4 regions of the Arthrobacter rhamnosi genome follow, and region 2 is predicted to be linked to each of the others. Evidence: riboswitches for the same ligand, from Rfam matches in the RefSeq annotation. Region 2 holds a riboswitch; each other region holds the start of a gene.
The links. Region 2 has a riboswitch for S-adenosylmethionine ahead of sfnG (dimethylsulfone monooxygenase SfnG). Riboswitches for the same ligand answer to the same signal wherever they lie in the genome.

Region 1 (3,202 bases), on a different contig from region 2:
ACAACCGGAGCCGATCGATGAAGGCCCCGACCTGCCCGGGCTCGGCGGCCAGGTCGAAGGAGAACACACTGCCGGCTCCTCGCGGGAAGTCCCGGGCCGCGAGTCCGGCCTGCGGGTGGCCCGGAACGGAGGGGTGGTGCACCGCGGCGACGGCCGGGTGGCCGGCCAGGAACCGGATGACCTCGCGGGTGTTCTGGGCGTGCCGGGCTACCCGGATGTCCAGGGTCTCCAGCCCCTGCAGGATCTGCGCGGCGCTGCCCGGAGCGAGCGAGGGGCCCAGGTCGTGGAGGTACTTGCTGCGCGCGAGGGCCAGGTACGCGCCGTGGCCGTGGCGTTCCCACAGGATCTCCCCGCCGTACCGGCGTTTCGGCCGTGTGAGCTGCGGCCACCGGTCCGGGTAGGCGGAGAAGTCGAAGCGCCCGCCGTCGACCACGGCACCTGCGAGGGTGCTCCCGTGCCCGCCGAGGAACTTCGTGGCCGAATACACCACGATGTCGGCCCCGTGATCCAGCGGCCGGAACAGGGCCGGGGTCGCCAGGGTGTTGTCCACCACCAGCGGCACCCCGGCGGCATGGGCGACCGCGGCGATCGCCGGCAGGTCCTGCAGCGTGGCCAGCGGATTGCCGATGGATTCGGTCAGGAAGGCCCGCGTCGTAGGGCGTACAGCGGCTTGCCAGGCACCGGGATCGGCCGGGTCGGCGAAGCTGACCGCGATCCCGAAATCGTCGAAGGTGTCGGTGAGCAGGTCCACCGTCCCCCCGTACAGCTTCGACGAGGCCACGATGTGCTGCCCGCCGCGGACCAGCGACAACAGGGCGACGGCGACCGCTGCCTGCCCGGTCGCCGTTGCCAGCGCGGCCACGCCGCCGTCGAGCGCGGCGATCCGCTGCTCCAGCACGGCGACGGTCGGGTTGCCGGTCCGCGTGTAGGTGAAGCCGGGTTCCTTGAGCGCGAACATGCGCCGGGCCGACGCGTAGTCCGGAAACTCGTACGCCGCGGTCTGATAGATGGGGACTGCCACGGGCCGGTAGGGGGCCTGCGGTTCATACCCTGCATGGATTTGGGAAGTGGCCGTACAGCCGGCGTCACCGGTACTCATCGAAGCTGCTCCTTCGGCAGAAATGGTCAGGGTTCGGGGTCGGACGGATCTACAGGGACTGCGTCGCCGGTCCCGTCCGGGAGGGCGGGAGCGGTGGCGCCCCAACCGCATGCGCTTCCGGAATCCAGGGATTGATGGCCGACACCGCGAATTTCCGGTAGACCTCCACATTTCCCGACACAATGGAAAGACTCTTGTGAATTGCAGTCGCTGCAATGAGGGAATCGACTGCGGACACCTCGGCGTCGCTCAGCATCGGACCCCAGACAGCGGCGATATCAGAATCCACGGGAAGAATGTTGGAGCTGTAGGAGTTCACGAACTCCTGCACCCAGGCGCCGACCGTCCGGTATTGCTGGTTCTCCCGGCTCACCAGATGCAATTCCCCGATCGTCAGGGCGGAGACGAATATCCGGAAGTGTCGCCTCCGCTGGAGGAAATCGACGACAGTCGTGGAAGGGCGTGGGCTCCGCAACTCCACGACGACGTCGGTATCCAGGAGGAGGCCGCTTGTGCGTGCCATTCCTCAGACTGCCAGCGCAGGCGGACCAGCGTCCTCCCTGCCACGTGGAACCCCCTGCGGTCTGAGGAGGAAATCCACGAACGCCTCGCGCGGAGCCATCAGTGCCTCGTAGTCGTGAATGCTCACGACCGACAGCGGAACCTGGGAGTGGGAATCGGCAATGGATGAGGTTGCAGCCATGGCGGGCGGCACGGGGCCGCGTCCTTTCGGGAGCTCTTGCCCGCACCAGGTACCCCGGGGGGTGAATGCGGGCCGCTTCGTCATCCGAACCACCCACCGAGCGCGGGGTTGGTATGTGACCAAGTCGGAGCTTGGCGGTCACAATTCATGAAGCTGTTGGAAGTATAACCACGCAATCGTGCCCGAAGTAAACACCCGAGCGTTGTCGTCCTCGTTCGTCCGTTCGCTTATCGACTGTTCCCGGCACGAGAACAGGGAATTTCATCGGCCGCAGGGTGGGACTCCCCCATAAATCTTTCCGGAATGTTACGCCCCTGGTTTTTATGGCGCGCTAATCGTCGTCCATGATGGGGCCAGCCCCTCCGATTGGTGCTCAGCCTCCTGGCTGTGGAGGGGACGTGCCTGCGTCACCGGTGGATTTAGAGCCCTAAGCCACACCATCCAGAGCAGCTGAGAGACCTGCCTCCATGACGCTGCAGCTTCCCCCGGATTTCCTGTCCGGAAGGGTGCTAATGGCAGGACCGATGGAAAGGAAAGCATCATGACCCTCGATCGCATCTCCACCAGCCACGCCGGCTCGCTGCCCCGCACACCGGAACTGATCGCCGCCAACGCCGCCCGGACCTTTGCCGAGGACGGCTTCACCCTGGAGCGGACACCCGAATTCGACGGGCTGCTCACCACCGCCGTGGTGGACCTCGTCCAGCGCCAGAAGGAGTTCGGGATCACGATCCCGGGCGACGGTGAGTACGGCAAGGCGATGTCCAACCCGGTCGACTACGGTGCCTGGTGGACCTACAGCTTCCAGCGCACCGCCGGCCTGGAACTCACGGATTTCAATCCGATCCTCGCCGAACCCGTCCTCAGCGAGCCCGGTGCCATCAGGCTGACATCGTTCGCCGACCGACGTGACTGGACCCGCTTCGCGGCGGCCTACCAGGATCCCGAGAGCGGGATCCAGATCGGCAGGAACGCGACGGCCTTTCCGTCCGCGACCGGGCCGATCTCCTACACCGGACACGCTGCCCTGGCCAGTGACATCACGAACCTGAAAGCGGGCCTGGCTGCTGCGGACATCCCGACGGGATTCATCACGGCCCTCTCGCCCGGGTCCGCCAGCAGGATCGGCAACGACTACTACGCCAGCGAGGAGGAGTTCATCTACGCCTGGGCCGATGTCCTGCGCGAGGAGTACAAGGCCATCGTCGACGCAGGCCTGGTCGTCCAGATCGACGATCCGTCCATCGCGGAGAACTGGGACCAGATCAACCCCGAACCCACCATCGAGGACTACCAGAAGTTCACCCGGATCCGGGTCGACGCCCTGAACTATGCGCTGCGGGGACTACCCGAGGAACAGGTCCGGTTCCATGTCTGCTGGGGATCCTGGCACGGCCCGC
Region 2 (3,202 bases):
GGATGGTGATGGCGTCGCCGGGGAAGATCACCGATGCCAGGGACAGCCCGTTGGCTGCGAGGACAGCGTTCAGGTCCACGCCGTAGGCGGCGGAGATGGCGCTGAGGGTGTCGCCGGCGACGACCGTGTGGGTCGTCGCGGCGGGTGCAGCGGCCGGCGCCGCGGGTGCAGCAGCCTGCGCGACGGGTGCAGCGGTGGCAGCGGCGGCAGCGGGAACCGTCGTCGCGCCCGCGTCGGTGTACTCACCGGCGTGGGCGGTGCCGACCGCACCGAGTGCGAGGCCCGAGGTGACCGCGGCGACCGCGATCGGACGGCCGACCGCGGTGGCGGAGGCCTTCACGGCGCGGGACAGGCCCTGCAGTGCGGGGTTGCCGGCGCGGTGGCGCGCCGGGGAAGTCTTTCGTGACATGGATGTATACCTCTCCCATGCCTGCGGGGTGAGCTGTCGGGTTCGGATGGGAGTCACCCGGCCGTGCGTACTCGGGGTGGGAGCTGCAGCGACTTAACCCCAGGGATGCAGCAGGTGTGCTGCGCGTCCCGTGGAACTGTGGTTCCCCCGTCCCCGCCTCGGTGATGTACGTATCCCGTTCGGCGGCAGGGCTCGGCAATCCATCCGGGAGGGCCTCCTATGGACGGAGGCACGCGACGACGATACCCAGCGCTCACCGGGTTTGTCACATTTGTATAACGGCGCGTACCCTACGCGTCCGAACGGAAGGACCGCCAGCGGCGGAACGCGAGGACCGTGCCACCCGCACTGAGGACGAGCAGGACGCACTGCTGCAGGTAGAACCAGGCAGAAGCCGCTGTTCCCGCGCTCCCCGCGACCAGCAGGACGCTGCTCGCCACGGTGACGGTCACGACCACGCCGACCCAGAAGAGCGTGTTCCAGAGCGTGCGTTCCTGCGTGCGGCCCGCCGACCTCCAGCTATCCATTCCTCCACCCTAGGCACCCGGGCTCCCGCCCGATGACCCACGGCCGCCATTGGACGACACATTGTTTGGTTCTGCAGCCCTCCGGTGTCACACTCGACGTGACCATCCCGAGCGGCTGAGAGATCTGGCTCACTGACGCCGCAGCAACCCTGGCCACCGCTTCGTGCGGCGACATTAGGGTGCTACTGCCAGACCGATGGAGGAAACCATGAGCGTCGCAGACCTTTCCACGCCCCTCAAGTTCGCCTACTGGGTCCCCAACGTCAGTGGCGGACTGGTGGTCTCGACCATCGAGCAGCGCACCAGCTGGGACTTCGACTACAACAAGAAGCTCGCCCGCATCGCCGAGGACGCCGGGTTCGAGTACGCGCTGTCGCAGACGCGCTACGCCGCGTCCTACGGTGCGGACAAGCAGCACGAGGCGACGTCGTTCTCCCTCGCCCTGCTGGCGGCCACCGAGAAGCTGAAGGTGATCGCCGCGGTCCACCCGGGCATGTGGCACCCCGGCGTGCTCGCGAAGTACATCATCACCGCCGACCACATCTCCAACGGCCGCGCCGCCGTCAACATCGTCTCCGGCTGGCTCAAGGACGAGTTCACCAACTTCGGCCTCGAATGGCTCGAGCACGACGAGCGCTACGTCCGCACCGAGGAGTTCATCCGCGTGCTGCGCGGCCTCTGGACGGAGCAGGGCTACAGCCAGGCGGGCAAGTACTACAACATCAAGGACTTCACCCTGAGCCCGGCACCCGTCGACGTCCCCGGGCGCCCCCACCCAGAGATCTTCTTCGGCGGGAACTCGACGGCGGCCCAGGCCACGGCGGGCCGCGTCGCCGACTGGTACTTCTCCAACGGCAAGGACCTCGAGGGCTTCAAGGAGAACATCGCCGGCGTGCAGGCGTCCGCCGAGCAGGCCGGGCGGCGTCCGCGGTACGGCCTCAACGGGTTCGTCATCGCCCGCGACTCCGAGAAGGAGGCGCGCGACACCCTGCGCGAGATCGTCGAGCAGGCGCACCGCCCCGCCGTCGAGGGTTTCCGCGACGCCGTGCAGGAAGCCGGCCCCTCGACGAAGGACGGCAAGGGCATGTGGGCCGACTCCACCTTCGAGGACCTCGTGCAGTACAACGACGGCTTCAAGACGCAGCTCATCGGGACGCCGGAGCAGATCGCCGAGCGCATCGTGGAGTACAAGAAGATCGGCGTGAACCTCTTCCTCACCTGCTACCTGCACTTCCAGGAGGAAGTGGCCGCCTTCGGCACCGACATCCTGCCGATCGTGCGGGAGCTCGAGGCGGACGCGGCCCGCAGCGCGGGAGTGGACTTCGACCCCGACGGCACGCTCGCCGTCCCCAGCAAGGCAGGTGTCTGATGGCAGAACGTTCCTTCGGTTTCCGTACGCGCGCACTCCACGCCGGCGGCACACCCGACGCCACCCACGGCGCCCGGGCCGTGCCGATCTACCAGACGACGTCGTTCGTCTTCAAGGACACGAACGACGCCGCCAACCTCTTCGCGCTCCAGAAGTACGGCAACATCTACTCGCGCATCGGCAACCCGACGGTCGCGGCGTTCGAGGAGCGCATCGCGTCCCTCGAGGGCGGCATCGGCGCGGTGGCGACGGCGTCGGGCATGAGCGCCGAGTTCATCACCTTCGCGGCGCTCTGCCAGGCGGGCGACCACATCGTCGCCGCCTCGCAGCTGTACGGCGGGACGGTCACCCAGCTGGACGTCACGCTGCGCCGTTTCGGCATCGAGACCACCTTCGTCCCGGGAACGGATCCGGCGGACTACGCGGCGGCGATCCGCGAGAACACCAAGGCCGTCTACGCCGAGGTCATCGCGAACCCCTCGGGCGAGATCGCGGACCTCGCGGGCCTGGCCAAGGTGGCCCACGACGCCGGTGTGCCGTTCATCGTCGACTCCACCCTCAGCACGCCCTACCTGGTGCGACCCATCGAGCACGGCGCGGACATCGTCATCCACTCCGCCACCAAGTTCATCGGCGGGCACGGCACCACCCTCGGCGGTGTGATCGTGGAGAGCGGCCGCTTCGACTGGGGCAACGGCAAGTTCCCCATGATGACCGAGCCCGTCCCCTCCTACGGGAACATCCAGTGGTGGGGGAACTTCGGCGAGTACGGGTTCCTGACCAAGCTGCGCACCGAACAGCTCCGCGACATCGGGCCCTCGCTGTCGCCGATGTCGGCCTTCCAGCTCCTGCAGGGCGTCGAGACCCTCGCCCAGCGCCTCGACGAGCACCTCGAGA
Region 3 (3,202 bases), on a different contig from region 2:
CCGCCATCATCCCGGTACCCTCGTCGTCGAGAGATTCGAGGACCGTGCCCTCCGGGTCCACGATGAGGCTCTGGCCGCGCCCGGTGGGGCCGGCACAGTTGACGCTGACAATAAACACCTGGTTGACGATGGCGTTGGCCCGGGCGAGGACCAACTCGTGTTCGCGGTCCTCCGTGGTGGTCTTGACGACATTGAGGATCACGTCCGCGCCGAGCCAGGCGAGCTGGCGGGTCACTTCGGGGAACCACGCGTCGTAGCAGATGGACAGACCGGCCCTGCCGTAGCCCTCGAGGTCGACGGTGACGAAGGCGTCCCCGGGGTCGTACGGCTCAAAGGGACGCCACGGGAAGATCTTGCGGTAGCTCGCCTCGAGCTCGCCCTGCGGGGAGAACACGAGGGCGGTGTTGAACAGCTGCCCCTCGGGCCCGCGCTCGCAGATGCTTCCGGGCACGAGCCACACGCCGAGGTCCCCGGCGAGCTGTGCGAGCTCCCGCACGAGGGGCCCGTCGAGGGGCTGCGCAGACTCCTGGAGCGCTTCCGTGCGCGCCTGGTCGGGGTAGCCGTCACCGAACAGGTGCAGTTCGGGGTAGACGAGGAGCCGGGTTCCGGGATGCGCCGCGAGGGCGTCGGAGACCTGGGTGGCGAAGACCGAGAATGGCTCACCGATCGCGATCGGTTCGGACTGGACCGCGAGGAGCGGTAGGGGCTGTGACATGGGTCGCCTTGGCTTGCAGTGACGGGGCTCACGCAATATTAGCTCATATTGAACTATTATCAAGGCGGGACGACGTTAGGGTGAAACCATGGCTGCTGAAGTGCGGGAACCGCCGGGTACGGCGGCGTCGTCTCCCCTGCCGTCTGCACTGCCGGCTCCTATGCCCTCTGCCCTGCCGCCCGGCCTGCCGCCCGGTCACGGACGGCGCAGCGCCATCGATGCCGTCCGCGCCCGCATCGCCACCTCCATCTCGCTCGGCCTTATCCAACCCGGCGAACGGCTGCCGGACCAGGCCGACATCGCCCTGGGGCTCTCGGTCAGTCCGATGACAGCCCGTCGGGCGATGGCGAGCCTTGCCGACGAGGGGATCGTCGTCCGGCGGCGTGGACGTGACGGCGGTACCTTCGTCGCGGCGGATCCTCCCGCCGTCGCCCTGGAGAGGCTGTCCCTGGGACTGCCGGATGCCGCGGCCGTCCACGATCTGGTGGACCGGCGCCTCCTCGCCGAGTGCGCGGTCACCCACTTCGCCGCCGTCAACGCCACGGAGGACGAGCTGGAGGCGCTGGAGGCGCTGACGCAGCGCATGGGGAAGGCCACCAACTGGTCGGAATACCACCAGGCCGACGACGCCTTCCACCGGTCCGTGGCCGCGGCGTCCCACCTCGGTGCTGCCACCGCCGTGTATTCGGCAGCCCTCGGCGAGCTGTACGAGCACTTCGTCCCGTACCCCATCGACGCACTGCACCGCGCCAACGAGGACCACATCGACCTGGTGCGTGCGCTGCGGAGGCGCGACGCGGTTCAGGCGGTCTCGATCGCCCACGCGCACGTCGACAGCCTGCACTCGACGATGTTCATGGAACTCGCGCGTCGCGCCTAGCTGCCGGCCGGTCCGGCCGGTCCTCCTACGACCTCCCGCACGACCTCCCGCATGACCGAATATGACGGGGACCACTGGCGCAGCCGATGCCCGGTGCGCTTAGCTGTAGCCATAACCATCCCGAGCGGCCGAGAGACCTGGATCGACGACGCCGCAGCAACCCTCCCTGTGTAGCAACGGGGAACGGTGCTACTGCCAGGACCGATGGAGAAGCTACACGCTTTCGTTGGTCTCCCCTCCCGTGCTTCCGCACGCCCGGGTGATCGCTGGCTGTCCTGTCTGCCCTCCATCGGGCGATGATTCAGGAGCCCAGCGTGACAACAGCAAGCCCCAGCACACCCCGCACCCTCGCCCTGCTCGCAGCGGCCGCAGGCCTTCTCCTCACCACATCGGGCTGCGGAGGATCAGCCGCAGCGAGCGAGGACGACACGTTCGTCTTCGCCACCGGCAAGGACATCTCCTGCCTCGACCCCCACGTCGACGGCGACATGCCGCAGGCCTCGATCGCGGCGAACTACCTCGACTCCCTGGTCTCCCAGGACAGCGAGGGCGCCATTCATCCGTGGCTCGCCACGGACTGGTCAGTGTCCGACGATGGCCTCACCTACACCTTCACGGTGCGCGACGACGTCTGGTTCACCGACGGCACGAAGCTCACCGCGGAGGCGGTCAAGGCGAACCTCGACCACATGGTCGACCCCGACACGCAGTCCGGCACGGCCGGCGGCTACCTCAAGCCCTACACCTCCACCGAGGTCGTCGACGACACCACCGCCGTCGTCACCCTCAACCGCCCCTACGCGGCATTCCTCGAGGTGCTCGCCCAGCCGTTCCTCGGCATCGAGTCACCCGAGGCCCTCAAGCGCCCGCGGGCCGAGAACTGCAACGCGCCGGTGGGCTCGGGCCCCTACAAGATCGTCGACTACGTGCCGCAGTCGAAGGTCAGCCTCGTCCGCAACGAGGACTACAACTCCGCTCCTCCCTATGCGAAGCACCAGGGCCCGGCCCACATCGAGAAGATCGAGTGGCGGATCGTCCCCGAGGACTCCACACGCTACGGACTCCTCCGCGCCGGCCAGGTGGACGCCCTCGACCTCATGCCGTCGGTGCACTTCGACGAGGCCGAGGCCGATCCGAACGTCGAACTCATCCTGCAGGACCGGCCCGGGAACCCGACCAACCTGATCCTGAACACCACGCGCGCACCGTTCGACGACCTCAACGTCCGCAAGGCCTTCCTGCGCAGCGCCTACGTGGATGCGGGCATCAACAGCGTGTACTTCGGCACCGTGACCCGGGCCGGCGGACCGCTGAGCTCCACCACCGGCTTCTACTCCCCCGACTTCGAGCACGTCTACGATCCGGACCCCGAGGAGGCGGCACGCCTGCTCGACGAGGCCGGCTGGACCGAACGCGACGACGAGGGCTACCGCGTGAAGAACGGCCAGCGCCTCACGGTGCACTTCCCCTACACGCCGGACTGGTGGCCCACAGCGCACCAGGCCCTGGTCACCCAGATCCAGGCGACGGCGAAGAAGGCAGGGTTCGAGGTGCTGATCGAGAACGGCGACGGCGCCAGCGTCAGCGAACTCGGCAACAACTTCGAG
Region 4 (3,202 bases), on a different contig from region 2:
ACGGGCCCGCGCCTCGCCAGGAGTGACACCGAGGTATTCGAGGGGCAGGGCGATGTTCTCCGCGGCGGTCCGGCGGCTGAGCAGGCTCGAGGACTGGAACACCGTGCCGATACGGCGGCGCGCCTCACGCAGACGCTTCTCCGGCAGGCCCGACAGCTCCTCGCCATTGACGACGACGGCCCCCGACGTGGGACGTTCGAGCAGGTTGATGCACTGGGCGAGGGTGCTCTTGCCTGCACCGCTCGGCCCGACGACGGCAGCGATGCGGCCAGTGGGCACCTCGAAATCGAGGTGGTCGAGCACGGTGACGGCAGCGTGCCCACGACCGTAGGTCTTGGTCAGGTGTCGAAGCGAGATCATGGAGTTCCTTGGGCAGGACGCGGTGGGGCAACGTCGATGGGATGGGCGTGCTGCAGGTTCGGCCGCCGGGAATCCGGCGGGCCGTGTCAGATCAGTGCGGCATCAGGGGCGGACGGATTCGAGCCGGAAGCGCGCTCCGCGGTGCTCCTCGGGGAGACGGTCGCCCTTGCCGAACAGCTTGTTGCGCAGGGTTCCCTCGACGTACTCCGTGGGATAGGCGCCACGCTTCTGCAGCTCGGGGACCACGTACTCGATGACGTCCTCGAAGGATCCGGGGGTGATGGCGTACGCCAGGTTGAAGCCGTCGACGTCGGTCTCCTCGACCCACGCCTGAAGCTCGTCCGCAACCTGAGCGCCTGAACCGACGATGCGCGGACCGAGCCCACCCATACCGCCCCATTCGGCGATGTCCCGCACGGTCCAGGGTTTGCCGTCGTCGTTCACCTTCTGGAAGGTGGCGACGGCCGAGTGGATGGCGTTGGACTTCACATTGCCGAGCGGCTCATCGGGAGCGTAGACGGACAGGTCGACGCCGAACCAGCCGGAGACGAGCACGAGCGCTCCCTCGTAGCTGACGTACTTCTGGTACTCGGCGTGCTTCGCCTGGGCCTTCTCCTCGGTCTCGTCGGTGATGACGGTGAGCAGGGTGTAGATCCGCACGGAGTAGCGGTCACGCCCCTCGGCCTCGACGGCGTCCCGGATCTTCTTCACGACATCCTTCAGGATCGCCTTCGACGGTGCACCCACGAAGACCGCCTCGGCGTTCCCTGCTGCAAAGGCGATACCGCGGGAGGAGGCCCCCGCCTGGAAGATGACCGGGGTGCGCTGCGGCGAGGGCTCGCTGAGGTGGATCCCCGGGACCGTGAAGTACTTGCCGTCGTGGTTGATGTCGTGGACCTTCGCCGGGTCGGTGAAGACCCCGGTCTCGCGGTCCCGGATCACGGCGTCGTCCTCCCAGGACCCCTCGAGCAGCTTGTAGAGCACCTCGAGGTACTCGTCCGCGTGGTTGTAGCGCTCGTCGTGCTCGAGCTGGTCCTCGTTGCCCATGTTCCGCGCGGCGGAGGGAAGGTAGCCGGTGACCACGTTCCAGCCGACCCTGCCATTGGTGAGGTGGTCGAGCGTGGAGAGCCTGCGTGCGAACGGGTAGGGGTGCTCGTACGCGGTGCCCGCCGTGACCCCGAAGCCGAGGTGCTCCGTGACGAGCGCCATGGCGGAGACGAGCAGGAACGGATCGTTGACCGGCGTCTGCGTCCCCTGGCGCAGCGTGGCCTCGTTGGAACCGCCGTAGACGTCGTAGGTGCCGAGCACGTCGGCGATGAAGATGCCGTCGAACAGGCCCTTCTCCAGGGTCTTGGCGAGGTCGGCCCAGTACCGCAGGTCCTTGTAGCGCCACGACTGATCGTCCGGGTGCCGCCACAGGCCCGGCGACTGGTGGCCCACGCAGTTCATGTCGAAGGCATTGAAGCGGATATGGCGCGGTGATGCGGGCATGGAAAATCCTCATGTCAGGGCACTGCCATGAGGGAAGCGCCATACTTGCCCGCATGGTGCATGCCGGGCCGAATCCTCACCTGGGGCACCCCGCTACAGCGAGAGGGTTGCCGTCCAACAAACCAGGGTTTGACGTTGGAACTCTTGATTCTGGGAATGAGCCTAGATGCCCGTCCGCGCCGGCGTCCATATGCACCCGTCACAGTGCGTCACGATCGGCAATGCCTCACGTGCAGCACAGCATCAGCGGAGGTAGGACGCCCCATTCACGTCGACCACGGTGCCGCTGACCCAGAGCGGAGCATCCGTGGCGAGCCATGCCGCGGTCTGCGCCACCTCCTCCGGCGTCGCCACGCGGTTGAACGGACTCTGTGCCCGGACAGCGTCGCCCTCCGGACTGTCGAGCACCGACCGTCCCATGTCCGTCTCGACGAAGCCGGGCGCGACCGCCGCCGAGAGGATGCCGGAGGGTGCGAGCGCGACGGCCAGCGACTGGGTCATGGAGTGCAGCGCAGCCTTGCTCGCCCCGTAGGCAGGGGTGAGGGGCTCACCCCGGTAGGCGCCGCGGGAGCCCACGCTGATCAGCCGACCGCCCTCGGGGCCGGAGGGCCGGTCCAGCAGGTGGCGCGCCACGAGCCAGGCCAGGTTCGCCGGCCCCAGCAGGTTGACGGCGAGGGTGCGGCGCCAGGCATGCTGCCAGTCGTCGAAGGACGCCCGGGCAACCGGATGCGCCTCGAAGATCCCCGCATTGTTCACGAGGACGTCGACCCCACCGAGTTCCCGCACGGTTTCATCGACGATCCGCACGCACTCCTCCGGATCGGCGACATCGCCGACGACGACGGAGTGACCTGCGCCCGGCAGGGCATCGCGGACCGCCAGGGCCGCGGTCGCATCACGTCCTGCATGCACGGCGATGCGGTGCCCCCGTCCGGCCAGCTCATGGGCGATGGCGGCGCCGATCCCGCGGCTCGCGCCGGTTACCAGAATGCTCAGTGTCATGGATCAGACGCTACAGCCCGCATTGCGCCGGGAGCCCGAAGAGCACGGGTGGAATCGGACAACCGAAAAAGAGGCAGAACCAGGAAGTCCACCTTGCTACGCTGTCAAGCTACTGCTCATGCTCGGTAAAGGACCTTGATGGACCCATTCAGTGCGCACCTCGACAGGGGAATCCTGAGGCTTCGGTGGAAGCGCGGCGTCGAGATCACCTATGCGCATGCCGTTGCCGCCGCCCGCGCCCTGGCGGAATTCCACGGTCCCACCGCACTGCCGCTCCTGGTCCACATGCACGGCATCACCGGGATCACCCCGGAGGCACGCGTGGGAATGGCTGCCTACCGCGGGTTCT

Region 1: linked by a shared signal. The riboswitch ahead of ACX80I_RS11120 (PIN domain-containing protein) and the one ahead of sfnG (dimethylsulfone monooxygenase SfnG) in region 2 are both predicted to bind S-adenosylmethionine.
Region 3: linked by a shared signal. The riboswitch ahead of ACX80I_RS09655 (ABC transporter substrate-binding protein) and the one ahead of sfnG (dimethylsulfone monooxygenase SfnG) in region 2 are both predicted to bind S-adenosylmethionine.
Region 4: linked by a shared signal. The riboswitch ahead of ACX80I_RS09605 (LLM class flavin-dependent oxidoreductase) and the one ahead of sfnG (dimethylsulfone monooxygenase SfnG) in region 2 are both predicted to bind S-adenosylmethionine.

What each region holds. Positions count from the first base shown of each region.
Region 1 covers NZ_JBTNDT010000005.1:19,894-23,095, forward strand. Annotated here, with positions in the region: gene ACX80I_RS11115 (O-acetylhomoserine aminocarboxypropyltransferase/cysteine synthase family protein) at 1-1,099, opposite strand, end outside; gene ACX80I_RS11120 (PIN domain-containing protein) at 1,149-1,622, opposite strand; SAM riboswitch class IV at 1,830-1,955, opposite strand; gene ACX80I_RS11125 (cobalamin-independent methionine synthase II family protein) at 2,344-3,202, shown strand, end outside.
Region 2 covers NZ_JBTNDT010000008.1:31,171-34,372, reverse strand. Annotated here, with positions in the region: gene ACX80I_RS14730 (C40 family peptidase) at 1-409, opposite strand, end outside; cyclic di-AMP (ydaO/yuaA leader) riboswitch at 415-583, opposite strand; gene ACX80I_RS14725 (hypothetical protein) at 700-936, opposite strand; SAM riboswitch class I at 1,036-1,139, shown strand; gene sfnG (dimethylsulfone monooxygenase SfnG) at 1,133-2,305, shown strand; gene ACX80I_RS14715 (O-acetylhomoserine aminocarboxypropyltransferase/cysteine synthase family protein) at 2,305-3,202, shown strand, end outside.
Region 3 covers NZ_JBTNDT010000004.1:166,118-169,319, reverse strand. Annotated here, with positions in the region: gene ACX80I_RS09665 (carbon-nitrogen hydrolase family protein) at 1-715, opposite strand, end outside; gene ACX80I_RS09660 (FadR/GntR family transcriptional regulator) at 804-1,595, shown strand; SAM riboswitch class I at 1,708-1,806, shown strand; gene ACX80I_RS09655 (ABC transporter substrate-binding protein) at 1,910-3,202, shown strand, end outside.
Region 4 covers NZ_JBTNDT010000004.1:151,915-155,116, reverse strand. Annotated here, with positions in the region: gene ACX80I_RS09610 (methionine ABC transporter ATP-binding protein) at 1-360, opposite strand, end outside; gene ACX80I_RS09605 (LLM class flavin-dependent oxidoreductase) at 463-1,851, opposite strand; SAM riboswitch class IV at 1,888-2,001, opposite strand; gene ACX80I_RS09600 (SDR family NAD(P)-dependent oxidoreductase) at 2,095-2,853, opposite strand; gene ACX80I_RS09595 (DUF7793 family protein) at 2,992-3,202, shown strand, end outside.